DNA from 2 places in the Shewanella violacea DSS12 genome. Region 2 is predicted to be linked to the other one. Evidence: riboswitches for the same ligand, from Rfam matches in the RefSeq annotation. Region 2 holds a riboswitch; the other holds the start of a gene.
What was found. A riboswitch is a leader RNA that binds a small molecule or an ion and turns the genes downstream of it on or off. The one in region 2 is predicted to bind lysine.
Positions count from the first base shown of each region.

Region 1: it holds a riboswitch for lysine, as region 2 does, so the genes downstream of both, SVI_RS05915 (Na+/H+ antiporter NhaC family protein) here and lysC (lysine-sensitive aspartokinase 3) in region 2, are expected to answer to the same signal.

Region 1 covers NC_014012.1:1,466,794-1,481,882, reverse strand. The annotation lists gene SVI_RS05930 (TlpA family protein disulfide reductase) at 1-382, opposite strand, end outside; gene SVI_RS05925 (hypothetical protein) at 618-1,052, shown strand; gene SVI_RS05920 (thymidine kinase) at 1,096-1,674, opposite strand; gene SVI_RS05915 (Na+/H+ antiporter NhaC family protein) at 1,885-3,453, opposite strand; lysine riboswitch at 3,532-3,750, opposite strand; gene SVI_RS05910 (electron transfer flavoprotein subunit alpha/FixB family protein) at 3,952-4,875, opposite strand; gene SVI_RS05905 (electron transfer flavoprotein subunit beta/FixA family protein) at 4,875-5,624, opposite strand; gene SVI_RS05900 (H-NS histone family protein) at 5,930-6,322, shown strand; gene SVI_RS21985 (hypothetical protein) at 7,644-7,778, opposite strand; gene rcsF (Rcs stress response system protein RcsF) at 7,874-8,260, shown strand; gene tsaA (tRNA (N6-threonylcarbamoyladenosine(37)-N6)-methyltransferase TrmO) at 8,301-9,053, shown strand; gene SVI_RS05885 (acyltransferase) at 9,069-9,683, shown strand; gene SVI_RS05880 (acyltransferase family protein) at 10,041-11,282, opposite strand; gene SVI_RS05875 (GNAT family N-acetyltransferase) at 11,527-12,051, opposite strand; gene SVI_RS05870 (proline--tRNA ligase) at 13,084-14,793, shown strand; gene SVI_RS05865 (patatin-like phospholipase family protein) at 14,966-15,089, shown strand, end outside.
Region 2 covers NC_014012.1:4,064,502-4,079,590, reverse strand. The annotation lists gene SVI_RS17000 (hypothetical protein) at 1-794, shown strand, start outside; gene SVI_RS16995 (dicarboxylate/amino acid:cation symporter) at 1,407-2,672, shown strand; gene SVI_RS16990 (class 1 fructose-bisphosphatase) at 3,004-3,993, opposite strand; gene SVI_RS16985 (S9 family peptidase) at 4,246-6,525, shown strand; gene arcA (two-component system response regulator ArcA) at 6,928-7,647, opposite strand; gene SVI_RS16975 (DUF3293 domain-containing protein) at 8,227-8,676, shown strand; lysine riboswitch at 8,789-8,964, shown strand; gene lysC (lysine-sensitive aspartokinase 3) at 9,112-10,461, shown strand; gene SVI_RS16965 (succinylglutamate desuccinylase/aspartoacylase family protein) at 10,519-11,625, shown strand; gene SVI_RS16960 (S8 family serine peptidase) at 11,740-15,089, opposite strand, start outside.

The DNA.
Region 1 (15,089 bases), 2.4 Mb from region 2:
CTTGCACTAAGGTTGGGAACTGAATGCCCCGCTCCATTAACGTCAGGGCGGGATCCGCTCCCTCATCTTCATTAAAACTTATTCCTAAGATCTGCAAGTCGCTATCACTGTAGTCCACACGTAACTTATCCAGTCCTGGCTGTAGTTTCTTACAATAAGGGCACCAGGTTGCCCAGAAGTGGATGATAATCGGCTTACCCTTATATTCTGACCACTGATGAACCTTGCCCTGAGGATCGACTAATGCGAACTTAGGTGCCAGTTTCACATCCTCGCTGAACTCTAATGAATTTACTTCTGGGTTAATGAAAACAAAGGTGATTAAACCCAAAATAGTAAGAAGCACTGTCGCTAAACCAAAAGCCTTGATGCCAAATTTCATTTGAATATATTCTCCCTAAATAATATCAATCGGTATAAGCCTGTAAACCATCACCGAAGGAAAACCGGCTACTGGCTGTTCAAGTAATTAACTCACCAGCAGTTAATTCATAGCTATAGACCGACTACTTGGCTATTAACATTCAGTCAAAATGAAATATGTTCGGCAGATAAAATGAAATTATTATGGGCTGTGCACTATCTTTGTTTATGAGCTATACAATGAAATTAACAATATGCAGCCGACATTTCCGAAGAATAGAGAGCACATATTCCAAATCACCGCCGTCTTTAGCATGGTATTTGCGCTGGTGGGATTTAGCTACAACGTCTGGCGAATGGAGGTCAGCGAATACAACTCAACAATGCGCTCGGCAAGCTTTGAGCTCTTGCTACAATTATCTGAGCTGGAAGGGATCATCTATGCCGCCTATTACGATAATGATCCCCTTGCAGGTAATCCGCGAAAAGGTTGGATTAAAGTGAACCTAATTGCAGACTTAAGCATGATCACAGAAGCTCAATTGCAGCAAGCGACTCAACAACTAAAACAAGCATGGCAGTTACATTGGGATTCGATCGACGATGACGAAACGAGTGTCAACGAGGTGATAGCAAGAATTGATGATACGAGGGAGCAGGTAAGACTGTTACTATTAAAATTGGAATAATGACAGATCCTAGGCACTCGAACCTAAGATCTTCTAATCTAATTTAATCCCACAAAAACTCTCTGAAGTGCTTGCGGCAAACTGATTCATAGCTCTCATTGCCACCTATGGCGACCTGTTCCCCCTCACGCATGGGTTTGCCCTCATCGTCTAATCTCAGCACCATGTTCGCTTTACGGCCGCAATGACAAATGGTTTTGAGCTCGACCAGTTTATCTGACCAGGCCAGCAGATATTGGCTACCGGTAAATAGCTCTCCCTGGAAATCAGTTTTCAGACCATAACAGAGTACAGGAATATCCAATATGTCGACGACATAGGTCAGCTGCTTAACTTGCTGTTTACTCAAAAACTGAGATTCATCGATAAGAATACAATGCAGTTTCTGTTCTTCATGAGCCATAGCTATCATCTTGGCAATATCATTATTGCTACCAAATACCTGCGCATCGGTTTCGATACCAATTCGTGAAGACACTTTACCCACACCGTATCTGTCATCGATTGAAGCCGTCATCACTAAGGTGTTCATGCCTCGCTCGCGATAATTATATGAAGACTGCAAGAGAGAAGTAGACTTACCGGCATTCATCGCCGAATAATAAAAATAGAGCTGTGCCAAACTGATATTCCTTATACGTGAATTCGGCTACAGCTTAACAATTTTTATAGTGAAAATCATGTGCCAACGCCCCATTCAGGCCAATACAAACTCATTTTGATAACGAGCCACTCGATCACTGCTGATTTTCAGACAAAAAAATACCGCTCAATTGAGCGGTATTTCACTGGTTAGTCATCACTTAGGCTAGCAAAGACATAGCCCAAATTACTAGCCAGTGGCCTGGGTAGATTTAACCTTCAAGATTAAGACACTAATCAAGAATAAAATACTACAGGTAACCAGTCCAGCTGTCAGAGACTCGGTAAAGCCTAGTACGATATAGCCCCCAAGACTGATCCCAGCAACGATTAAGGCATAGGGCAGTTGAGTGATCACATGATCGATATGATGACAGTTGGCTCCCGTGGAGGAGAGGATTGTCGTATCGGATATAGGTGAACAATGATCACCAAATACCGCGCCGGCAAGCACAGCTGCAAGCATAGGTAGCATCATGTTGGTATGGGTTCCCATGGCCATATCAGCGGCAATGGGTAGCATGATACCGAAAGTACCCCAACTACTTCCTGTAGAGAAAGCCGTCACACCCGCCAGAACAAATAAGACTGCAGGTAATAAGGCAAAAGGAATATTGCCCGATGCCAGACTCGCCATGTACTTTCCTGTCTCTACTTGACCAATCACGCCGGCAATCGTCCAGGCGAATAGTAAGATATAGATGGCGGGCACCATAGAGCGTGCACCAGCAACTAGGCCTTTAATAAGGTATGACTTATCTAAGCCTTGCATCAAGACGAAGGCCAGAGTCGCAACAAAACCGACCAGGGCACCGAAGAACAGAGATGAGGCAACATCGGTATGTTCAAACGCACCAAGAATACTGAATGCTTTTCCGCTGGCCGCTAAAGCGTCCCCACCACTACTCACCATGAAATAGAAGGTCGCAAAGACCAGCACAATAATGGGCAGGAATAATCCAAGGATCTTACCGTTTTCAGCCTCAGGCAGATCTGAGTTAGCACCGGGTGGTAACCCTTTTGCCTCATCATATAAATTGCCTTTTTGTGCATTTAGCTCATGTTGGCGCATGGGACCGACATTGAGATCCATGAAAGCGACACAAAGCAGAAGTAACAGTGAAAATATGGCATAGAAATTCATTGGGATCATCTGAACAAAGATACTCAGATGCCCTGTATCTGCGAAACCATGGGCTGTTAAAATACCGCCGATCAAGGCGATGATATAGGCGCCCCAACTCGACACGGGAGAAATCACGCAGATTGGTGCTGCTGTCGAGTCTAGAATATAGGCTAACTTACTGCGGGAGATATAATATCTGTCTGTCAGAGGTCTGGCGACACTACCAACCACTAAGCTGTTGAAGTAATCGTCGATAAAGATCACGCAACCTAAGAACATGGTCAGTAATTTTGCATCTCGCTTACTCTTAATACGCGTTTTGGACCAATCGGCAAAGGCATTAGCCGCACCGCTCACGGTAATAAGGGCCGTGATCATCCCTAATAGCACCAAGAAGCCTAGAAGGTACATGTTCCACGTATTGAGGGCACCATCATCCCAGAATAGGCTGACAACTTGATCACCTAAATATTGACCCGTTCCCATGAATGAGAAATCATTTATCAATACAGCACCGAGTACTATTCCCAACCCCAAGGAGAGCAATACCCGACGAGTAACAATCGCCATCAGAATCGCAACCGCTGGAGGCAGCAATGAAAGCGCCGAATCGGCATAACTTAAAATCGTCATTTGATTATATTCTTAATTTTTAGTTCGAATGGAGGCTGCTGAACTGGTGGGATATTGGCGATATCTGAAAACACCTGTCCTATCAGTAGCGCTCCATAGTAATACCATTTATTAATAGGTATAAAATCTTCTTATCATCCGGATAAGAGACACTATGGCAGTGCTGTACCTATTCGATACAGCCCCAGTAGTAAACCGTGATATGCATTACTACTTCGGCATCAAACCCTTTCATGATAGATAAGCGGTATCACCCTGACTATCACTACTGATTTTTAATGCACCTCTACTTCTCAGGACGCTTATCATGTGTCGAATTCGAGTACAAAAGCTAGGTACTAGATTCAAGCCAGCATGAAAACGTAAAGTTAATATAAACATAAGCGGCTTTAAGGATTCTACCCCAAAGCCGCCCACCGTGACCAAGGTCACACTTATTTAGCCTGAATCAGAATAATTAACTCAGATTTTACACTTTAACAGCATCTCGTTAGCAATCTAGAGCAGATCCGTTAGCTCAGGAACCGCATCAAACAGATCCGCTTCCAAACCGTAATCGGCAATCTGGAAGATAGGCGCTTCGGGATCCTTGTTGATAGCAACAATCACTTTAGAATCTTTCATCCCAGCCAGATGCTGGATTGCACCGGAAATACCCACAGCGATATATAAGTCTGGCGCCACTATCTTCCCGGTTTGACCCACTTGCAGATCGTTAGATACGAAACCTGCATCAACTGCCGCTCGCGAAGCACCCAGTGCACCGCCTAGTTTATCTGCCAGCTTTTCTAAGATAGCGAAATTCTCACCATTCCCTAACCCACGACCACCCGAGACTACGACCGAAGCCGCACCGAGTTCGGGTCGCTCAGATTTTGATAGGCTCTGAGACACAAACTGAGTCACTGAATCGAATACTTTATCTATAATGACAACATCTGCCGCACCATCATTGCTTACGGCATCGAACGCACTTGTACGTACGGTTAGTACCTTCTTAGCATCATGGCTCTGAACCGTGGCTAATGCATTACCTGCATATATTGGACGAACGAAGGTATCAGAACTCACGACTTCAACCACTTCCGATAACTGAGCCACATCGAGCAGCGCCGATACCCGTGGCAATGTGTCTTTACCTTGGCTAGTGGCTGCAGCCAGGATGTGTTCATAATCATCGGCAAGATCCAGAATAAGCTGTGCCACATTATCGGCGAAGCCGTTGGCATATTGCGCCGACTGTGCAACTAAAACATGTCTGACTCCAGAAAGTAGCTTGGCGGCATCTACCACTGCAGCGCATTCATCACCGGCAATCAAGACATCGACATCTCCACCTATGGCTTGAGCACAAGCGACAACCTTGGCGGTGTCCAGCTTTAAGCTGGCATTATCATGTTCTGCTAATACTAAAATTGCCATTAGATCACCTTCGCTTCATTCTTTAACTTATCGGCCAGTTCTGCAACGCTCGCCACCATAACACCTGCCTTACGCTTAGCCGGTGGAGTCACTTTCAATACTGTTTGATGTTGCTTCAGGCTAACGCCGAGATCATCAATAGCAAGGGTCTCTAATGGCTTACGCTTCGCTTTCATTATATTAGGTAACTTGGCGTATCTAGGGACATTTAAACGCAAATCAACCGTCACTACCGCTGGTAATGGAATAGAAATACTCTGCAGGCCGCCGTCGACTTCACGTGTCACCGCAAGACAATCCCCTTCGACTTTAACTTCTGAAGCAAATGTCGCCTGAGGCATATTAGCCAATGCCGCCAACATCTGCCCAGTCTGATTATTATCACCATCGATAGTTTGCTTACCTAAAATGATAAGTTGTGCCTGTTCTTTTTCCTGAACTGCATTAAGCAGCTTAGCAATAGATAAAGGTACTAACGCCTCTTCAGTTTCGATATGAATACCACGGTCGGCTCCCAGAGCCATAGCCGTACGTAGCTGTTCTTGTGCCGCCTTAGGCCCCACTGTAACAACTACAATTTCAGACACCACGCCAGCTTCTTTTAAGCGCACGGCTTCTTCTACGGCAATCTCACAAAAAGGGTTAATCGCCATTTTCAAGTTAGCGGTATCGACATCGGTATTGTCAGCATTTACTCTGACTTTAACATTAGCATCGACAACGCGCTTAACAGGCACCAATACTTTCATAGGGCTTCCTTCTTACGTCTTATTAGAGGCTTGAGTATAGGTTAACACCTACACAAAGTGGAACCACTTTACGTGCTGTTAACATTAACGTCAACAGGGATTCAAACGACCGTTTGTATCTTTTTTGATACATCTATTTTTATGGTAATTTTTAACCTAAAAAAAATAAAAACAAATAGGATATAATATGAGTCCATATATAATTAACCAACAAATTTAAAATAACATTTGAAACTTGTTCTAATAATTCCTATTATAAGTCTGATGATTTAATCATGAACTTAATATAAATGGACCAAATAATTATGAGCGACTTTCTTGAAATACTAACTCATGGCCGCCGTTTTAAAGCCGCAGTTAAAGAACTATCAATTGAAGATTTACAAGAACTGGCAGTAAAACTTGATAAAGTTATCTCAGAAAGAAGCTCTCAAGTCGAAGCTGAAGCAGAAGCTACAGCAGAAAGAAATGCCAAGATAGATGAGATCCGTAAACAGATGGAAGCTGTAGGACTATCTATTGATGATCTAGGTGCATCTACGGTTAAGCCTGCACCTAAGAAGCGTGCTCCACGTCCAGCTAAATATACTATCGACGTGAATGGTGAAGCAGTCAACTGGACTGGCCAAGGCCGCATGCCAACAGTATTTAAAAGTCAGCTAGACCAGGGTCGTTCTATGGATGATTTCCTTATCTAAACCACTTCTATCAAACAGAAGTAGTATATTAGACCGGCTTATGCCGGTTTTTTTGTATTTAAAATTAACGTTTACCCTATGACCAATAACTATCGGCACTCGATAATTAATTTGCAATTAATATAAGCTATTCCATGTATCGCCATTCAATTGCTTATGTCTAAAGCCATCATAATATACATAATGACATTATTTCTATTAGAGAACTGTAAGCATGAGATAACAGGCAAGCTACTGATAAATCCAAATAATCGACAAGACAATAATCTAGTGTTCCATGATAATGCCCAGTAGTAATTGCCGGATCACGGATTAAAACAATATGATTTAGCAGTTGTTAAGAATAATTAAGTACCTATGATTTCACTCGATATTGATCTGAATCAATATGTTACCAGTCAGGCTTTATCATTCCTTTTACCTACTATAGCATCGGATTTAAAAATCAAAAAAATGAAGTGATACTTACTCTATATGAAGTAGAGCTTATAGGCTGAAACTCATTTAATGGATAATCCATTATGTAAATCTTGGTTCAATTAGCTATCTCAAAATAAATATGATGCTAATATTTGGACAAATAATGGGTTTTACAGTATTCAATCTTGTCATATAGACGGCATGTTTCATGAGCAATGGGCGATATTATGTACCCTGTTCAGGCAGGTGATTTCTTAACATTCGATAAAGGTTTCCCAAAACATCATCCAAGTTTATCCAAGTTATCAATGGAGATTATGCCTGTTATTAGACAAACATTCGCCGATGCCAATTGATATAAATAAAATGAAGGCCAGCCATGTAAAGAGCTGAACCCAGTTGTTTGAATCAAGTTGTTTGAATCAAGCAGTCCATTCACATCTATGGTCAAGATTGACAATGAATAGATTATTTTCGATACGAATCTTTATACCACAACCTGAGTCCTACGCTTATTAAATAAGCATGACACGGTACAACATTAACAAACACTTATATAGATTGAAGCCTTTTTGGCCTCTGTTGACCAAGATTGGGTCATATTTTAAAATAACCAGAAACGCCAGAACCCGATAGAGAAGCCTCCTCTCTAACTAAGCAATACTATTCAAACCAGTTATTATAGAAGTGGAATAGCCGTAATTATCCACAGGCCGCGGACACGGCCAGACTTATGGCCCCTCTAAACAGCAGCTCTGAGAGGTATTAGTCTTATGCCATATAGAGTATAGAGCCGAGCCCTAAGCTAAAAGGTTAATTTGCACAGTGTCTAAAGGCGATATTTTAGCCCCCTGGGAGACCAATAAAGCAAAATGCTATATCGATGACCTAGAGATATATCTCAATAATCGTCAACAACCGCTTTATCAAAAGAAGCTAAAGCGCTAGAATTCCTCTCGATACTTGGCTCATAAAAACAAACCTTTTTATAAGCCAAAGCTATTTCAATACTTAACTCTCTAGCTAAATGCTGCATACCTTACTCTATGTTGATTAAGTGCTGAGAAGTGAATCCCAATATAACAAATATGAGTACGTCATAAACAGTACTCTTAATAACAGGCCTGAATAATGAAGACCCTATTAATCTCTGCCCTAGTTTTACTGCTTAGCGCCTGTGCCGGCGAATATCAATTTAACAGTAACCTCAACGGAGAGGCCATCGACGATTATTTCAGGGCATCGGATGTCACCCTCTATGATAATGTTAAAGCACCTAAACTTCCTTATGAGATCATAGGCCTAGTCGAAGGCGGAACCTGTCAGGAACAAGCCAATGATGCACCGGCTTCTATAAGCGAAGCACGCACACTCGCCCGCAGAGCTGCCGCTGATAAAGGGGCTAACGGTTTGATTATCAAGAAGTGCCTAGTGCTAAAAGAGCAAGATCAAGGTTGTTTCAGTCACGCCATCTGTGTCGGCCAGGCAATAAAAACACCAGAAGCTAATAAGCAGTAATCTTGTTAAATATTTAACCTCCATTTTAAAGTAGTCATAAATGAGCTTTAGTAGTCAAATTCAAGCCGTGGCGTACTGCCGTACGCCCTATAAACAAAAATTTGGGATCCCCAGACAACCGGGACTCGTCAACGCTGCCCGCGGTTTTGTCGAGCTTCAGGCCCCCTACAATGATATCGATACAGTCAGAGGCTTGGAACAATACTCTCATCTTTGGTTGATATTTTGCTTCCATGAGAATCTCGCCCAGGGATGGAAAAACACGGTTCGCCCTCCCCGCTTAGGTGGCAACGAAAAAATGGGGGTGTTCGCGACTCGATCCACCTTCCGCCCCAACGGTTTAGGTCAGTCAGTGGTTAAACTACATAAAGTCCACCAGCGCAAAGGTTATCTGGCTTTAGAAATATCGGGAATGGATCTCCTCGATGGCACGCCCATCATAGATATCAAACCCTATATTCCCTTCTCCGATTCGGTTCCTGAAGCATTAGGCGGTATCGCCCACGAAGCACCAGAACTTGCCAAGGTAGAATTTAGTCAGAGTGCTAAGCAGCAACTAGCAAGCTATGAAGGACTCGAGCAATATCAGCACCTCGAAGAACTCATCATAGGTGTTCTTGCCCAAGATCCTCGCCCCGCCTATAAGAAAGCTAAGGCCGACCCTAAGATCTATCAAGTCGCTCTTTATGATTTAGATATTCTCTGGCGCGTTATCGAAGATTCTAATGAAAGTAATAGTGATAATGAAAACACCATTATTGTGCAAGAAATTAAGACAGGGATCAGTGTTTAACTGTTCACATCATTGATGACACAAGACGACTATCAAGCTCAGCATAAGAAACGCATGTCTTACATGCCCTGGCTCTATTTCAATCTCAAAGCCAAGTTACTGACTTGGGCCAAACCTTGGCAGCTGCAAGTACAAGCGAATTTGATAGCCTTAGAGACTGTCACCATAGGCGATAATTGCTTTATCGCCCCTGAGGCAAACCTGTTTGCCGAGCCAAACCGAGGCATCACTATCGGTGATCTATGCATGATAGCCGCCGACAGTTTCCTCCATGGCCCAATAATCATGGGCAATGAGGTAGCAATAAACCATGGCTGCTCTTTCGATGGTGGCAGTGCTGGCATCACTATCGGCTCTCAGACCCGCATCGCCAATAACGTCACCATCTATGCCTTCAACCATGGCATGGCTCCAGATACCCCTATCTATCAGCAAAACTCAGTGTCTAAAGGCGTGATCATAGGCAAGGATGTGTGGATAGGCGCTCAAGCCGCCATAGTCGATGGCGTTACCATAGGTGATTGTGCCGTGATCGGCATGAATGCCACCGTCACTAAAGATGTCCCCGCTTATGCCATCGTTGCCGGCAATCCAGCTAAGGTGATTGGAGATAGAAGAGACAAGGTATAGAGATACACAGATTTAACCTATTCATTGGCCATCTGTTCTGGCTCATTAAAATAGAGTTGTGAAAACCATAGCTAGATTTCAATCTACTGCCCGCCGCCGAGTTATATAAGAAAATACCAATGCCATGACCATATGGCCAATAATCTTACAAACAGCATTCTCTATAGTTCAAAGCGGATTTATACCCACAAGATAAACCAGAGCCTAACCCTAGTGACATTTATGAAGCCACGTTCTCTTCAGTGGCAGTTACCCACTAGTGAGTAAAAGTTAACAGCCTCAAGTCTATTGATGAAACAAAATCCAGTCATATATGGCTGGATTTTCTTTGGCAGTGTGTCACTGAATTATCTTTTATCAGAAGAGGCGCTTTAGTTTTAAGAAGTGGCGTTCATAACAATGGTAAGAGATCCAGGCCATAACGACTGAAATAGATGCCGTTAGCAACATTCTGACCGGGGCATCTATCAGCATTGACCCACCAATGGGATTAAATAACTCCCCATGGATAGGGCTTCCATCGGCCCTCAGCTCGGCATTTATCCATTTCTGCATTAAAAACCACACAAGCATGTGATACAAGTAGATGCCGTAAGAGTACTTGCCAAACCATCGAAAAATCGAGGACTGGATAAGCATTTTTAGCGGTGAGTCTTGATTTCGCAATACAGAAGCCAGTAACCCCGCAAAGCCCAGTGCAATTAAACTATATCCCAGCACTGAAAAAATGGAATTATGCCGGCCAGGAAATACCAGTTGAAATATGATCACTGCAGGCAAACACAGCCAAAGACCTGTGAATGCGAAACGGTCCCAAACCTCAGGTCTAAATGCTGTTGATCTAGCGTAGACCGCAAGCCCGGCTCCGATCATTAAACTATCAACCCGGCATATGGAAGCCATATAAGTCGCATCAACCCAGTTATCTAAGGTGCTCACCAGCAACAGCCTTAACAGCACAATACATAAGATAATGCCAATAATTGAGCCCTGTAATCTTTTCCAAAATACAAACACAACCAAGGGCCAAACCAGGTAAAATTGCTCCTCAACTGCCAGACTCCAGACTAGCCCCAAAAACTCCGGTGGTTTGTCTGCTAGCCTAAGTTCATCCATGCCAATAACATCGATAATAAGCGGTTCATTCAACATCCATATATAATTAGAACCGTAAAATATATACCAAAATATATCCTTACCAGCCTGATCCAGTGATACTTCTTTTAAGTTCATATCATTCAAGATGTAGGGAATAACAAGGAAACATATCAAGAGGAATAAATAGTAGAGCGGAAATATCCTCAGTGATCTCCTTATTATAAAATTACGAAAGTAATGCCTTCGATGGCGAGTCTCCAAAAGAATGCCCGTGATAAGAAAACCGCTTAACACAAAAAATAAATCGACCCCAATCCAACTTATATGACTTGTCCTGGTAATTATCGTTGTTAGTGAGGTACTCCATTCCCAAGGCCATAGGTGATGAAATAAAACTAACAGTATAGCAATACCTCTAAGGCCATCTAATGTAGGGTTATAGCCAAGGTAACTGATGTGATCATCGGCATTATCTGAGTTTAAATTTTGCCCAGCTTCCATACCAAAGATCTCCAGCCGAATAGTCTAAGTACTTAAAGATATGTTTTTCAGACACTCACTTCTAGTACAAAGCACTTTACGTGCCAGAGATTTAATTCAACATAATCAATGGATAATAGATATTAGCTAATATATCTGTTGATGCGTTCTCAATTTGAGATGCATTCTAGGGATAACTTATCTGGGTGCAGCTATCGCTATCCTGACACAGGCAGCATGCCTGATGGCACTGATAGCACTTATTTTATGGGCATTTGAGCTCATATGTCTCCACTTTAGACAGCAAGCCGTCTCGGCTCTCCCTATCGATACAAGCCAACAGCTTCATACCGTTTTTGGCCATGACTCTTCCAGAAGCTGGGTTACTTGCTAAATGCTCGGCATTGAGGAGAGTGATGCCTAGCTTACCAAAAGAAAAATCTATCAGCGCAGCAACAGCTTCTGAGCAGTAGCCGCTTCCCCAGAAAGGCACGCCAAACCAATAGCCGAGTTCGGCTTTTCTTCCGCTAATTTGCACCAGACTTACCGTGCCCAATAATCGACCAGTATCTTTCCCCGTGACGGCATAAATTAATCCAGAGCCTTCCAACCACCTTGGAGCATGGCTTGATATCCAGCCTCTAGCCATATCTAAGGTATAAGGATATGGAATATTCAGGGTTGGGCCTGAAACCTTAGGGTCTCCAGCCAAATGGGCAACTTGCTCGGCATCAGATGATTTAAACGGACGTAAGATGAGTCTCTCAGTTTCCAACACTATTTGTTCCATAACTAACCTCACTACTTAATCCTGATGATTTACCAATAGCGTAATAAACCTAATCGCCTGTAATACCAATCGGTATAAGCTAGCCTATGGCGAGAAAATATAAAATACTCATAGCAATTAAAGTCAAACTATCTTGTAGCCCAACGAGTGCAGATACGGCTGCGAGCTTCCAAAACAAGGCCAAAAATGTTCCATGCATTTTTCGGCAAAGCCCACAGGGTATCCTTACCTAAAAGCCAGTTCAGCATCCTGCTTCTCAAAATAAAGAGTGCACATCATCCCCAACAAAGCTAAATCGAAGAAGCTGATTTATAGGTATAAATGAGCACGAGGTCTTCGATTTCAGGGATGAAATCGCAGAGCGCCCAGGGAAGGGTTCACAGCGTGCCGAGAGATTATTTGCACATATGCTCACCGCAGGTGATAGATAACAATGAAGCTAAAAGTTATCACCACACAACCAAATACCAAACCAGCCAAATGAAACCACAACAAAAATGTCATCCAGCTTCATTCGAAGCCAGTTCACTTTGGGGCAGAAACGAGTTACAAACTAGAATTTAAGCGACTTACAAAACTCAAATCGAAGAGAAGATAAACGGCTGTGGCTGCGAGCTTCCAAAACAAGGCCAAAAATGTTCCATGCATTTTTCGGCTAAGCCCACAGGATATCCTTACCTAAAAGCCAGTTTAGCATCCTGCTTCTCAAAATAAAGAGTGCACATAATCCCCAACAAAGCTAAATCGAAGAATCTGATTTATAGGTGTAAATGAGCACGAGGTCTTCGATTTCAGGGATGAAATCGCAGAGCGCCCAGGGAGGGGTTCACAGCGTGCCGAGAGATTATTTGCACATAAGCTCACCGCAGGTGATAGATAACAATGAAGCTAAAAACTCCAAACACACATATCAATACCCACAATCCAAACGAAATGTAATAGCCCTTCATTAGAAGGGCCAATTACTTGGTAGACAGAAACCCCACAGATGATAAAATGTCGACCTATTTATTTCTGAACTGGATATCGGTAATGCGCGTAAGCAAGTACCTGCTTTCAACACAAAAAGAGACCCCTGCAGATGCAGAGGTGGTCAGTCATCAATTAATGTTACGTGCGGGCATGGTTCGCCGTAACGCTTCTGGGCTATACAGCTGGTTACCAACGGGACTTAGAGTTCTACGTAAGGTAGAGGCTATCGTCCGCGAAGAGATGAACAAGGCAGGTGCAGTAGAGATCTTAATGCCTATGGTTCAGCCGGCAGACCTTTGGATTGAGACGGGTCGTTGGGAAAAATTTGGCCCCGAGCTGCTGCGCTTCCAAGATCGTCACAACCGTGACTTCGTATTGGGCCCGACCCACGAAGAAGTCATCACCGACATCATACGTAAAGAGATCAACTCCTATAAGCAGCTACCTCTGACCCTATATCAGATCCAGACCAAGTTCCGTGATGAGGTTCGTCCTCGCTTCGGTGTGATGCGTTCTCGTGAATTCTTGATGAAAGATGCCTACTCTTTCCATCTTGATCAAGAGTCTATGGATGTCACTTACGATGCTATGTTCCAGGCTTATAACAACATATTCGAGCGTATGGGCCTGTCTTTCCGCCCAGTTTTAGCTGACACAGGCTCTATCGGTGGCAGCATGTCTCATGAGTTCCACGTCTTGGCCGATAGCGGTGAAGATTTGATTGCTTACTCTACCGAGAGCGATTACGCCGCGAATATCGAAAAAGCAGAAGCACCTATGCCTACGGATACTCGTGGAGCAGCGACCCAAGAGATGACTCTGGTCGATACGCCTAATGCTAAGACAATAGCTGAACTCGTCGAGCAACACGATATTGCCATCGAGAAGACAGTGAAGACCTTGATAGTTAAGGGCGCAACTGAAGAAGCACCTTTAGTAGCTATCGTGGTTCGTGGCGACCATGATCTCAACGAAGTTAAGGCTGAGAAGATTGAAGCCGTACTGGCTCCATTTGAATTTGCCGATGAAGCCGATATCCGCAAGGCGATTGGTACAGGACCTGGTTCTATTGGCCCTGTTGGCCTGAATATTCCTGTGTATATCGATCACAGCGTTAATGTGATGAGTGATTTTGGCGCCGGTGCTAACCAAGACAACAAGCATTATTTCGGTATCAACTGGGAGCGCGATCTGCCTCAGGCGGAAGCTGCCGATCTGCGTAACATCATCGAAGGTGAGCCAAGCCCTTGTGGCAAAGGCACTATCGCCCTGCTTCGCGGTATCGAAGTGGGTCATATCTTCCAGCTAGGGACTAACTACTCTGAATCTATGCATGCCAATGTACTGGATCAAAATGGTAAGTCTAAGACCCTTCTTATGGGTTGTTATGGTGTGGGTGTGAGCCGTATAGTGGCTGCAGCAATTGAGCAGAACCATGACGATCGCGGCATCATCTGGCCAAAAGCCATTGCGCCGTTCACCGTAGGTATCTTGCCGATGAACATGCATAAGTCTCATCGTGTTAAAGATATTGCCGAGAAGCTGTATCAAGATCTGAATGATGCGGGCATCGAAGTCTTGTTTGACGATCGTAAAGAGCGTCCAGGCGTGATGTTTGCCGACATGGAACTTGTGGGTCTGCCACATGTTGTCGTTATCGGCGATCGCAATATCGATAATGGCGTGTTCGAATATAAGAACCGCCGCACTGGAGAGAAGCAGGAGATCCCATTCGATCAACTGCTCGACTTCCTTAAATCTGCAGAGTAATAGCCAGCAATTAAACCGCTAGCTTGACTTATTATCGACACCAGACGCGCACTCCATCGGAGGGCGCGTTTTTTTATGGACGGTTCTTAGAAACCTGTCGAGTAATTATAATCCATTAATCTGCTTGATTTTATTCCACATTAGAGTCTTTAATTAAAGCAGTGACTCATTAATGGAGAATCATTTGCCAGAAAAAATAGCGATTGTGCTCGGCGGCGGCGGCGCGAGGGCGGCATATCAGGTAGGTGTGCTCAAGGCCATAGTACAATTTTACCCGCGTAATCACGGTATCCCCT
Region 2 (15,089 bases):
ATGAATTTGGCTATGTGGGTACCATTAATGCCAAAATTCGCGAAAATGAGTTGGCACAGAGCCAAGTGACTGAGCTGTTGAACGGACTGGAGATGTTCCAGTTTAGTGAATTAGGTGAGATTGCCGGCGACATTCGTGAGTTGAGAAAACTCTTAGTCACCACGCTACAAGAGACCCTGAGTAGTTGTACTCAGGAGCTGAGTGTGGTGCAGGGACGTTTACTCGAGTTACTCGGGCGTTTCCGTCAGATTAGAGGCCGTACTCGTCTGCTTAAAGGCTGGTTACTCTATACCGATCTTCATCCGGATTATCGACCGGACGATCATGTCAGCCACAAACAACTGCCAAGCTTATTTAATCGCGCCGAAGCAATATTGGCCCCGGCCGCAGTGGATGTGAATAATACCGGCTATGAACCTGAGCTGTTAGATATAGTATCTCGCTTGAAGGCCATCACCAGACTTCCAACAGATACTAGTCATCTGAGTCATGACGTTTCTATGTCTCTGGTCGAGGCTGAAGATTTTGATATCCCGGATAACCCGTTGAAGTTGGCCGTGGATCAGTATTTCTGTAGCATTATCGATACGGGACGCAGTCAGTCGGCACTTGAGTATCTTGACGAGCATGGCCTAACTTGGGATAGAGAAAGCTGGTTGTATCAGGTGATATGTGGTTATGAAGGTTTACCTGAAGAGCATAGAGCTTACTTTGAGCTAGATCCTATAGGTGAGCCAGACCCTACTTATACTGGTAACTTCGTCATCCGCGACGTCGAGCTAGGTTTCGCATAGTCATCGTCATAGGCATGGTTAGGATTTAGTGCTGCGGGACATTAGTGCTAATCGACTTAGCTGGATATAGGTGAACCTGATCCTGATACTGGATACCAGTAATTTAGTCATCAGCGACGTCGAGCTAGGTTTTGCATAAACTTCTAGCCTGAAAAAATATCATTAGCGAATATTAGCCGTTATAGCAGATGCTTTAACGGCTTTTCTTTGAGCTAAATTTGGATGTTTACCTAGTACACTAAAGTAATCAGTCTTTATCTCTGTTTTGATTTTCTTTTTTAGTTTTAAAATCGATCATCTAGTTCCGGATCGGTTTTTCCTACTGTCACAGTGTGGGTGTTATTTTGTTTTGTGTTACCCGTTTGATAATGATGTAGATATTGGCATCTTAGTGCCCACCTCGTTCTCCTTTTAAACTCAACAATAATGACCCAAGCTCACTTATTGCTGCATTGCGGTTTCAATTGTGATCATAAATCTGATTGAAATTGTGTCCGCCATGATTCACTATCGGTTTTCACAAGCGGGATACAATCCCTGAGTATAAGCATCGACCTAGGTGCAAACTAATAAAAGCATACATAAAAGATATGCTAAATCGAAGGCAGGTATATGACTAAATCACTTTCATCACGGATCTTTATCGGTCTGTTTACCGGATTAGTTTTCGGTTCCATCATTCAATATTTACTCGGGGATATTAGTTTCTTCTCCGGCACTGTGGTCGAGATATCTTCTGGCGTGGGCACCATGTTCGTCAATATGATCATGATGCTCGTCGTCCCTTTGGTGTTCGTCAGCATAGTATGCGGTGTGCTAGAACTTAAGGACCTGAAAAGTTTCGGCCGTCTGGGCGGTAAAACATTCGCTTTCTATATTATCAATACCTTGGTTGCTATTTTTGCCGCTTTAGCCGTAGCACTCTTGATCCAACCCGGTCTAGGTGTCGACATGTCCGGTGGCACAGGTGCAACAATAACCGCCACTGAATTGCCAAACTTAGTCCAATTGGTGGTCAATATTGTCCCTAATAACCCGGTTGCCGCATTTAGTTCGGGCAACATGTTGCAAGTGATCTTTATTGCCTTGCTGGTGGGGGGGGTGCTGAAATCTTTAGGTAATGGAGTTCCCTTGCTGGTTCAGGGATTTCAGGAAGGTAACAAGCTGATGATGAAGCTGATCACTGTGGTGATGCAGCTAGCTCCAATTGGTGTTTTTGCCTTAATGCTTAAACTCGGTGCAAGCTTAGAGGCAGAAATTTTTCTCAGTGTTGCCGAGTATTTGGTCGTCATCTTAGGCTTATTATTGCTATGGATTTTTGTGGTTTATCCTATGGCCGTTGGTGCATTCACCTCGGTTTCGGCGAAAGAATTCCGTGCTAAGACCCAAGAGCAGATCTTGTTCTCACTGTCTACGGCGAGTTCAAATGCAACCATTCCTGTGACTATGCGCACATTGACTGAGAAGTTAGGTGTTAAACGATCCATCGCTGGTTTTGGTGTGCCCCTAGGCGCCACCATGAACATGGGCGGCGTGTCTATCTATATCACCATAGCGATCTTCTTCGTGGCTAACGCATTCGGTGCGCCAATTGCTATGGAGCAACTGCCTGCACTCTTATTCAGTATCTTTCTTCTTTCTGTGGGTGCTGGCGGCGTTCCAGGTGGCGGTATGGTGATGATAGGTGTGCTAATCCACCAGATGGGCTTGCCAGTTGAAGCCTTTGCCATTGTCGCCGCGTTAGACCGCTTAATCGATATGGTGCTAACATCGTGTAACGTTGTGGGTGATGCGGCTGTATTGACCATAGTCGATGCGACCGAGAAGGGCGATGAAACAGTCGAGCAAGCCTCGGAAGCTATAACGAAACAGAGCTAGTCTTAGGCCTCTGTCACGGTCTAAAAACAGATGATTTTATTAAAGCCAGTAGCTAACTTCTACTGGCTTTTTTATTAGCCTAAATTTGTCCAAGAGCGGCAGGAAATGAGTCTGCCCGTGAACACACGAGTCATAAGATACGTGATACCCGTGAGTATACTGGCTAAGCCAATAGCCTTACCTATAGGTAGAGGTATTAGATTTAGCTAAATCTAATCTCGTAAACAAGATGATAAAAATAGCCCATAAAAAAAGCCGCTTATAGCGACTTTTTTTATATTATTTCGATGCTCGATGCTCGATGCTCGATGCTCGATGCTCGATGCTAGGTCTAAACCTCAGGCTCTTCGCTGTAATCGATATCATGATACTCAAGACAAGTATCAACTTCGTTGGCCGAACCTAAGATAACGGCTACGCGTTGATGAATTTCACTTGGCTCGATATCCATGATGGTTTCATAACCAGTAGAAGCCTTGCCGCCAGCTTGTTCGACTAAGAATGCCATAGGGTTAGCTTCATACATCAATCTAAGCTTGTATGGCTTCTCTGGGTTCTTGTTGTCGGTAGGGTAAGTGAAGATGCCACCGCGTGACAGTACGCGATGCACGTCGCCGACCATGGCTGCTATCCAGCGCATGTTGAAGGCTTTCTCTCTCGGCCCTATGGTGCCAAGTAAAAGATCGGCAATATAGGTTTGCATAGGTGCTTCCCAGAAACGCTGGTTAGACATGTTGATGGCAAACTCAGCCGTGTCTTTACTGATAGACATAGCTTCTGTAGTTAACAGGTATTCGTTAGTTTCTGGGTTTAAGGTAAATAACTGAACACCTTGACCTGTGGTGAGAGCCAACATAGTCGAAGGACCATATAAGACATAACCGGCAGCGACTTGCTTGCGGCCCGCTTGCAGGAAGCTTTGCTCTGTTAGTTCACCTTCTGGGGCGGGTAGAATCGAGAAGATAGTACCCACTAGCGAGTTAATGTCGATATTAGATGAGCCATCCAATGGATCGAAACAAACCAGATAGTCACCCTTAGCACCAACTTCAACGATAAAGTCTTCCTCTTCTGATGCCAGGCCACGGACTGTATTGTCCTTATCCAGCGCATCTTTGAGCATATCGTTGGTAATAACATCCAGCTTCTTCTGGGTTTCACCCTGAACATTTTCCTGCTCTGTGGTGCCGAGTACACCGGCAAGAGCGCCGTGACGAACGGCATGGCTTATCTCTTTAGAGGTGTTCGCTAAGGTGTGAATAAGCTGAGTCAGAGAGGCATTGATGCCTTGTGATGTCAGATTTTGGGCCAAGGTCTGCATGTTATTTCCTATACAAGTTCGAGCTGAGCTCGAGTTTGAGGTCGGGTCAAAAGTGAGTTTTCTTATTGGCGCGATCATACCTGAGATTGAACTTTTTTTCAGCGTCCTATGGTGGCAAATTATAACTTCGGCGGCGTGTTTTAGTTTTTGCTGACTTTAGTGCACAATGTCAGCGATATTTATGTCGTTTGTTAATGATATCAATCTCATTAGCCGACATGCAGTAATTACCTTCAGATCCAGGACATAATAATGACAATAAAATGGATGACATCAGCTCTATTGGCGGTTCCTATGATTTTATCAAATACAGGCTGTTCGACTGCAGCAAATACCCTTACTAGTACAGACTTGAATACAGCCAAAGCCGCTGTAACAGGCGGTACCATGCCACTGAGTATTGAAAGGCTCTACGCTTCACCTGCATTGGCAGGCACCAGTCCCAGGGGACTTAAGCTTTCTCCAGACGGTAAAAGAGTGACCTATCTCGCCGGGCGTAAAGACGATCAGTATTTCTATGATTTATGGCAGATGGATGTGGCCAGCGGTAAACAATCCATTCTGCTGAATGCGGATAAACTCACCATAGGCGAGCTTTCTGATGAAGAGAAAGCCAGACGTGAGCGTCAACGCATTTATGGTAAGGGGATCATGGAATACTTCTGGTCTGACGATAGCCAGGCCTTACTCATTCCTGCTTCTGGTGTGCTGTATTATTTCTCCCTTGATGATGGCAGCGTCAACTTGTTACCTACGGGAGAAGGCTTTGTCACCGACGCTCGTTTATCTCCAAAGGGGAATTATGTCTCTTTTGTACGAGAGCAAAATCTATTCGTATTAGATCTTAAAACCAGCAAGCTAACTGCCATGACTACAGATGGCGGCGGGGCGATAAAAAATGCCATGGCCGAGTTTGTTGCTCAGGAAGAGATGGGCCGCATGACTGGCTATTGGTGGTCTCCCGATGAGACGGCCATCGCCTATACTCGTATCGATGAGTCTGGCGTTGAGTTGGTGACCCGCAATGAGATCTATGCCGATGGCATCAAGTTAACCGAGCAAAGATACCCCTATGCAGGCAAGAATAATGTCACGATTAAATTAGCCGTGGTGACTCTCGCCGACCAGAAAAAAAGCTGGATTGACCTTGGTAAAGAACAAGACATTTATCTACCGAGAGTTAGCTGGTTACCCGACAGCAAGCGCTTGTCTTATCAATGGCAGAGCCGAGATCAGCAAAGCTTAGATCTCAGAGTGGTATCCCTTGCCCAAATAGATAAGTCGATAACCTTGGTAGAAGAGCGCAGCGATGCCTGGGTGAATCTCAATAATGATCTGCATTTCTTAAAGCAGCAAGAGAGCTTCATTTGGGCCTCGGAGCGTGATGGCTTCAACCACCTGTACTTGATTGGACTGGATGGCAAGGTGAAGAAACAGCTGACATCGGGAGACTGGACCGTGGATGAAGTCGAGCTGGTGGATGAGAAAACCGGTTGGATCTACTTTAGCGGCCGCAAGACTCTAGTGACGGAGAAACATCTTTACCGCGTGCCTTTAAACGGTGGCGAAGTCGAGAGTATTAGTCAGCGGAGCGGGATGCATTCTCCTGTATTTGCCGAGAATGAAGCCGTCTATCTGGACTACTTTAGCAGCTTGTCCCAACCGCCTCAGATTAGCCTACATGGTGATAAGGGCCAACGATTAGCTTGGGTCGAGCAGAACGAGGTGGATAAGACTCACCCTCTATATCCTTTCTTCGGATTGTGGCAGTTACCTGAGTTTGGTCAGGTCAAAGCGGAAGATGGCCAAGCGCTGCAGTATCGTTTGTTTAAACCGACAAATTTTAGCGCCGACAAGAAATATCCTGTGGTCGTTCGAGTCTACGGTGGCCCCCACGCTCAGTTGGTGGTTAACAGTTGGAGCGATCAAGATTACTTTACTCAGTATTTACTCCAGCAAGGTTATATCGTGTTCCAGCTCGATAACCGGGGCTCGGCTCACCGTGGCACTCAATTTGAGCATGTGATCTATCAGCACTTAGGTGAAGCGGAAGTTAATGACCAGAAAGCTGGTGTCGATTACCTGCGTACACTTGCCTATGTTGATAGCGCTAACATAGCCTTGTATGGCCATAGCTACGGCGGTTATATGGCTCTGATGGGCATATTTAAGGCGCCAGATTACTTTAAGGCTGCCATCTCTGGCGCCCCTGTGACAGATTGGGCCCTATATGACACCCATTACACCGAACGTTATCTGGGTCATCCACAACAGAACGCCGAAGGCTATGAGGCCAGCAGCGTACTGCCATATGTGAAAGGCTATCAATCTGGCTTGCTGATGTATCACGGTATGGCCGATGACAATGTGTTGTTTGAGAACAGTACTAAGGTGTATAAGGCGTTGCAGGATGAAGGTAAGCTATTTCAGATGATAGATTATCCAGGTTCTAAGCATTCGATGCGCGGCGAAAAAGTCAGAACGCATTTGTATCGCTCATTGGCCGATTTTCTTGAGAGAGAATTGAAATAAACCACGAGTCTGCGAGTGGTAAGCGATAAGTTTTAAGCGATAAGCGATAAGCGATAAGTGGTGAGTTTTAAGTGATAAGTTGTAAGTAAGAGCAGAGGCTTGAAGGATTCCAGCGCTGGGTCTTTAGTCTTGAGGGCTTACAGCTTAAAACTCGAAGCTTTCTTAGCCCTGTCTTGGGGCTTACAGCTTAAAACTCGAAGCTTTCTTAGCCCTGTGTTGGGTCTTACAGCTTAAAACTCGAAGCTTTCTTAGCTTCTAAAAACTTTCTTCGCCTTTAGAAGCTTCCCAGCCTTATTCCAGACACAAACCCCCTCTTTGGCCATCCGTGGCCACCGGGGATAACTACATCCATGTACAAAAAAACCAGCCTAGGCTGGTTTTTTTATTTGAATCGGCTTAGATTTAAGCTTCTTCTAAGCTACCGCAGAAACGATAACCTTCACCGTGAATCGTGGCGATGATTTCAGGCGTATCAGGCAAGCTTTCGAAGTGCTTACGGATACGACGAATCGTTACGTCAACGGTACGGTCATGTGGCTTAAGCTCGCGGCCTGTCATCTTCATTAGAAGGTCGGCACGACTAAGGATCTTACCTGGGTTCTCAACAAAGTGCAGCATAGCGCGGAATTCACTACGTGGCAGCTTGTATGGCTCACCTTGTGGGCTAACCAAAGAACGGCTGTTGATTTCAAGGCTCCAACCGTTGAAACGGTAGAACTCAACACTGCTCTTATCTTCGGCTTCAGCACCTGTGCTATTAACGCGAGTCAATAGGTTGCGAGCACGAATAGTTAGTTCACGTGGGTTGAATGGCTTAGTGATGTAGTCATCAGCACCAATTTCAAGTCCCAAAATCTTATCAACTTCGTTATCACGGCCCGTAAGGAAGATTAGACCAATATTGTTTATTTCACGAAGTTCACGTGCTAATAAAAGACCGTTTTTGCCTGGAAGATTGATATCCATAACGACCAAATTTATTTTATTTTCCTGCATGGCTTTATGCATTTCTGCGCCATCATTGGCTTCAGTTACCACATATCCTTCAGCTTCAAAAATACTTCTTAGCGTGTTACGGGTAACGGCTTCATCTTCAACAATCAGAATGTGCGGGTTTTGCATAATAATTTACCTAATTTGTTCAAATCGGTTCTAACTATGAGAGCGTGTCATTAGTGCTAAATACGCTCGAACTTGTCATGTTGACTCTGTACTGATCTACGGTAGGTGCTTTCAAATTGGCTGAAACAGCAACACACTTCCTTGATGAGTAAAGTATGCGAATCTCAATAAATGGGAACGCGAACTGTAATCACTTCGATTATTAACAGTAGAGTTAGTTCCCTCTATTAATAAATATTCATGAAGTTAAAACGAGAAATTAAGCGCCGGTCGAATTTATACAGAAACCTGCTTGGCTATAAGTTCTCTGTCAGTTCCACTTGTAACGAAATGCATCCTATAAAATAGAAGATGCTGAACCTACCGATTGAGTCTATTGTACTCGTTTTAGGCATTTGTTAACAAATGAAATGTTAACAAAATTACTCGTGGATTTGACCTTGGTCACACTTATCCTTATAACTCATTGAAAAATAAGGAAGTTGAAAAAGTGCCATTTAGTGATCTTGATCATGCCTTTATGAAGATATACTAAATTTGCTATAATAATTTCAATTAAATTGAAAGGAACTGGTCTAGATGATTGACTCGAACAAGCGACTCTTGAACAAGAAACTGTGGCAGCACTACCAAGAGACTAAGTTTCTATTTACCCAAACCTTATCTTCTCAGTTATCTTTTGCCATTATTACGGCCCACAATCCCCAGGGGCAGATCCTTACCTCTTGCCAAAACCGCCTGTTAGATCGACAACTTTTACTGGCTATAGAGCAATTTAACAGACCCTATCGTGCAGTTGTGGGGGCATCTAAAGATGGCACCCATATGGAAAAAAGTTGGGCGGTCGCCATAGATAAGCTGAGCGCAGCACATCTGGGATTGAAATTTAAGCAGAACGCCATCTACTTCGTTGATAATAACCAGTTAGCCTTAGTTCCTTGCTTGTTCTCTAAAGCCGAGTATCGAAAAGAGATCATTATCGGTAACTTCTCTGAGCGGGTTAACTTGGTGAGTGAGTTACCAGATTAAGGTTATTAGCTTAAATCTTCTGTATTAGTTGAGATTCTCCATTGCTTGGTTAGCCAAAATTTGATAGCTTTGCCCTTCCTTGTTCTTTTTTTATTCATGCTGACTGAGAGCAAGGTACAGAAGAGGAGCGCTAACTAGGTAGTAAGTCTGAAGAGTCCAAGCTCTGATGATGACTTATGAGGGAGATTTGCGCCGAGATATTTGAGTATTTGGAATTACTCTATGTCGGTCTAATGGGCTGAATCCCTTAGGTTGTCACCTGTTTATTGGTGGAGAGCTTCTGGTGGTGATCTCTGTTTCCCGTCTCTGGGGTGCGTAATCTTTGCACCAGGCTCTTCGAACTAAATCAGTTCGGAGTCTAATCATGTTTGTTTTATATTCTTATTTATTTTCAAATGAATCTTATCTGTGTCTGCATTTCGTGGAGGCAGTGTAATGTCCCTTATTGTCGCTAAGTTTGGCGGAACCTCACTTGCGGATTATGCCGCCATGAGTCGTTGTGCCGATATCATTCTCGCTAACCCTGATACCCGTGTTGTGGTGGTGAGTGCTTCCAGTGGTGTCACCAATCTGTTAGTCGAACTGACCCACAAAAATATAGCTGAAGAGCGAAGAATACAGCTCATTAAGCAGATAGCTCACATTCAATTTAAAATCTTAGATTCCTTGGGTAACCCACAAGAGGTTGCCGCTAGACTGGATTCTGTATTGAGCCGTATCTCTGTACTGAGTGAAGAGCTGGGTCAAAATAGAAATAAGCCAAGTATGGATGAGCTGCTTGCTCAAGGTGAACAATGTTCATCGGCCTTGTTTGCCGCTGTCTTGAGAGAGAAAGGGGAGGCTGCCAGTGCATTCGATGTGCGTCAGGTGATGCGAACTGATAGTCACTTTGGTCGCGCCGAACCACAAATTGAGACTATTTCTCAGTTAACTGCAGAATTTCTAGTTCCACTCCTATCTTCCCAGCGCATCGTGACTCAGGGATTTATAGGTGCAGATGATACAGGAGCAACCACGACTCTGGGCCGTGGAGGCAGCGATTATTCAGCGGCCTTATTGGCCGAGGCTTTAAAGGCGACTGCAGTTGAGATCTGGACCGATGTGGCCGGCATCTATACTACAGACCCTCGCATTGCGCCTAAAGCTAGCCCTATCGCTGAGATTAGCTTCAATGAAGCCGCCGAGATGGCGACATTTGGTGCAAAGGTGTTGCATCCTGCCACTATTCTTCCTGCCGTTAGACAAAAAATTCAAGTCTTTGTCGGTTCTAGCCGTGAGCCTGAGCTAGGTGGCACCTGGATCCGCCACCAAGTTGAAGATACTCCAGTTTATCGGGCGGTGACTGTGCGCCGGGATCAAACTTTGCTCAATCTGCACAGTCTGCAGATGCTCCACGCTCAAGGTTTTCTGGCCGAGACCTTTGCGACTTTAGCCAGACACAAGATCAGTGTCGACTTGATCACGACTTCCGAGGTGAATGTGTCACTGACCTTAGATAAGACGGGATCTGACTCTGGCGGAAATGGCTTACTCAGTGAGTCTCTGTTGCAGGAGTTATCACAGCACTGCCATGTACGAGTCGAAGAAGGTCTGGCACTGGTGGCGATAGTCGGCAATAAGATTGCATCGACTCCAGGTGTGTGTCGCCGAGTTTTTGAAGTGCTTGAACCCCATAATGTGCGCATGATTTGTCAGGGAGCTAGCCCCCATAACCTGTGCGTTTTAGTCGCCGAATCAGAAGCTGCCTTGGTGGTTAGGGCGCTGCATCAGAATTTATTTGAGTAATCAAAAACCTAGCTTGTCGGTTTTAGCATCGAGAGGCTAGGAAGTGAAGGATACAATATGAGTTTTACCCAATCATCATTGAAGATAGGTGAGTTAGCCACAGGCCAAGATCTCACCATCCCCATATTTAGCCATGAGTGCGAAAGCGCTACGGCTCCCAGCGTCTATATCCAAGCGAATGTACATGGCGCCGAGGTGCAGGGCAATGCGGTCATCTATCAGTTGATGAAATTACTGGAGCAATACACCCTATGTGGCGATATCACCCTGGTGCCTCTGGCTAATCCTCTGGGGATTAATCAAAAAAGCGGTGAGTTCACCTTAGGTCGCTTCGACCCTATTACTGGTGTGAATTGGAATAGGGAATATCTAGAGCATAATGTCGATGTGGCGGCTTGGTATAAGGCGAATGACTCTCTGAGTGATGCTGACTTGATTACTCAATACAAGGCCGTGTTGGTTGAAGCTTGCTATACACGTTTAGACAGTGAGTGGGGCATAACAACCGGGCACCAGCAGGCGATTAACTTGCAAGTAATGGCGCATCAAGCTGATATTGTGCTAGATCTCCACACTGGGCCTAAGTCTTGTAAGCATCTTTATTGTCCCGAGTATGATGCTCAGGCGGCATCCTTCTTCTCCATCCCTTATACCTTGTTGATTCCCAATGATTTTGGCGGAGCCATGGACGAGTCTGTTTTCTGCCCTTGGTGGAAACTCGCCGAGCATATGAAATCAGTGGGAAGGGATTTGCAGGTACCAGTCTCTGCCTTTACCTTAGAGCTAGGATCTCAAGAGAAGATTAATCTCGAAGATGCTCTAATCGATGCTAAAGGTATTTTGGCTTATCTGAGCGAGCGCGGTGTTATCGAGCAGAAGCTTGTTCCGGCCACGATGAAAAGATACGCCTGTTATTTGAAAGACTATAAGAAGTACCATTCGCCTCTAGGTGGCATGGTCGAGTATCTGGCTGAGGTTGGCCAACCATTGGCAGCCACAGAGCCATTAGCAAATATTCTGCGACTCGATCTTTATGGGACAGATAGGGCCTTAACTCCACTCAATCTTAATCAAGCTTGTGTACCTATCCTGCACTTCGCCTCGGCATCTGTTTATCAAGGCACTGAGCTTTATAAGGTGATGACCAAGGTGTTTGAGATATAGATATTTTAGAGATAGTGGATTGAGAGACTAGCGACTTTTAGAAGTGGAATAACGGATGAAAAGAAGGGAGCCTATTTGGCTCCCTTATTATTTACAGCTTATTAAACTAAGGTATTAACGCTTACGACGACGTAGGCCTGCAAATGGAAGCAGCAGCATAGTTAACCAACCTAATGAACCACCAGAGTTATCAGGTGCATTCGATACAGTTAAAGTTACTTCACCAGCTTTACTATCAATAACGCCATCACTTGCAACGACTTCGAAGGTGTAAGTGCCAGATGTTGCAGCGGTCACTTTAATGTTCTCGTCTGTGCTATTGAAAGAGACTGTGTCACCTGAAGTTTGTGTCCAAGTAAATGTGAGATCGTCCCCATCAACATCTTTAGCGTTTGATGCTATCGTTATTGGAGTATTAACAATAGAGCTTGCTGCTGATGGTGATACTGTCGGTGCATCATTGATGTTGTTTACCGTGACAGTGACTTTTGCTGGTGTGGAAGTATTTCCGGCAGCATCTTCCGATGAGTAAGTGAAACTATCTTCACCGAAGAAGTCTTTATTCGGTGTGTAGACTGCTGCACCATCTTCTGCAAGTGTAACTTTACCATTCTCAGGTTCAGTCACTAGCATGACTTTCCCTAAAGCCCCATCGGCAGATACATGAATAAGACGTTGAGCATTTGCCGTTATACCGTCACCTGTGATAGATACTCTGGCCACTTTTTTCTCTGGCACAGTGTCGTTATCCAGAACATTAAGTTCGACATCTTTTTCTTCGTCTGTTTTAACTGTGTCCATCTGGCCATAGTTAAAGCTTGTCGCTTTTACCATGTAGTCGACTTTGACACTACCTGGTGCGGTTGATTGAAGCATAACTGCATCACCGCTAGTGACAGATTCTCCTTGGCTGTTGTGGTGGAATGTTGTACCTACTGAACCACCAATATTCTCGGCTCCAATAGTGACAGCCGCAGGCATATTCGGTATATCTAAATAGTTAAATATAACTTGTTCTTCTTCACCTGCTTTAATCCAGATACTGAAGCTGTATTTTGTATTGGTGTCATCAGCGTACAATTGTGCATCTTTCCACTCTAATGCTAACCAAACTGTATCATTTGCCCCGTTAAATACTCCCATAGCCATTTGTCCACCACCAGTATCGGTACCGGATGTATCGGCGAGATCAAAATCAGACCAGAAGGGGGCTAAGATATTATTTGGATTAGCACTGTCTGGTAGCTCTTTATTAGCATAAGTTCCAGATGTTGAACCGCCTCCAACAATGGCTATACCATTATCACCCATGGTGATGCTGTCATAGCTAACGCCATTATATTTAAAGCTAGGCAGTGAAGAGAAGGTGATTGCTGTTTCATCACAACCTGCTTCACAAATTTCAGGGGTTACGCCTAAGTCAGCGATAAGACTTGGAAATCCACCAACATCTTTTGTTGAAGACATCTGAGGAAGATCTAGAGTACCAACCCAAGTGATGCGACCAAGATCCAAATTAACATCGAAACCATTTTGTTGAGCACCAGTTAAATTAGGCGTTATGTCGGTCGATGTGATCTTTGTTCCTTGCGGAGCATAGGCTGTGATGGTCACAGTTTTTTCAAAAATAGAGTTATTAACGATAGCTTTTATAGGAAATTCATCACTAGCCTTAATATCTGCTTTGGTTGTAATCGCTGAAATCAATGAAGAGTCACTAGACTCTCTGGCCATGATTGCCACAGGTAAGTGAGCATCTTGCTTACCTTGATCACTTTTTATCATTACATTACCGAAGATCCAAGAACCATACTCGGTGAAAGTAGAATCAACCGTAACAGTGAACTCAGCAGAAGCTCCGGCTTCTAGTTCAAGAGTCGATGGAGAAACACTAATTCCTGCACTATCGGCCGATGCTGAAAGTGTCCAAGATGTTGCTTCATCGCTCTTGTTATATACAGTTCGAGTGAAGGTACATGGGCCCACACATGAGTCTGAGGCTACTGATGGCTTATCAAATGTCAAAACAGCCTTAGCTGCTGCATCGAGATCCATACGACCTGCGCCCATAACAAATGGCGATGCCTGGGTTTCAGCATCATCATCAAGTATGTCGCTCATATGCGCGGTAGATGTCAGAGCTGTTTTAATATCATTAGCACTCCACTCTGGATGCAGTTGTTTCATAAGAGCTGCTGCTCCAGCAACATGGGGGCTAGCCATACTTGTTCCTGTCATAGTGGCAAAGTCAGTGCCATCTTCGTCAGGTGATGTAGCCGAGAGAATATCTGTACCAGGAGCTGCGAGATCTGGTTTTAGGATATTTTGATTACCATTAGGGCCACGTGAGCTAGACGCATTAATCAAGTCAGCAAGTGCATTGCTCGTTATACGCTTAACTTTTGCACCTATGGTTCCAGTAGTATTATCACCAAGGCCTTCCAGTACTGCGGCACCATCAGCGTTGGAGATCATCACACCAGGTAAAGTCGCATCAGGCATATACATGCTGATAGGCGCACCAGGTTTGTTGTTATAAACCACTATAGCTTTTGCACCAGCAGCTTCTGCGTTAGCGGCTTTAACCGAAAACGCACATGCACCACGAGAAATGAGTGCAATACTATCTTTAAAAGAATCTGCTGGGAATGCAGAACAAGCTTCGGTATTTTCAGCATCGATATTAACCGCTGCGATAACGGGTAAAGTAATATCCTCAGTTTGTATTTCATTATTAGCTTCAATAGCAAGCAGCTCATTGCCACCGGCTGTAAAACCATTGGCGAAGAATCGGCCTGTAGTACTGTTCGCGACAGTGATGCCAGATTCTATACAGCCTGGACAACCTATGGTTTGTGCGCCATTGCCATCGTTACCAGCTGCAGTGACGACTACAACGCCAGCGGCTTCAGCAGCTTCAAACATGGTTTTGTATGGGCTGTTAGCTGGGTCGCCGCCTGCACCACCACCCCAAGAGTTATTGATGACGTCTGCGCCATCATTAACCGCATGCTCTAAGGCCTCCATCAGCATTATGTTTGAACCGCTGCCACCAGAACAATCGTCTTTGGTGAACAGTGCCTTATAGACCATTAGATAGGCTGCAGGTGCGACACCTGATAATTCAACTTCGATGTCTTTAAATGTAGTGGTGATCTTATTACCGACAGAGGTTCCAGCGACGTGAGAACCATGGCCCCCATAACCTAGAGGGCTCAAATGTTCATCGGCACAAACTTTGAAAGTGGGTTGTGACCAACGTGCAACAATTAGCTTATCATTACAAAAAGTGGTATCGACACTTGAACAGTAATCATTGGTTGGCATATTAGCGGTAGGCTTAGTAAAGCCTTCACCGGAAAACATCGGATTTTCAGGACGAATACCTGTATCAATAATAGCTACTCGAACATCTTTACCCGCATTCTCTATTCCTGAAACCGCTTCCCACATGGCGACACTAT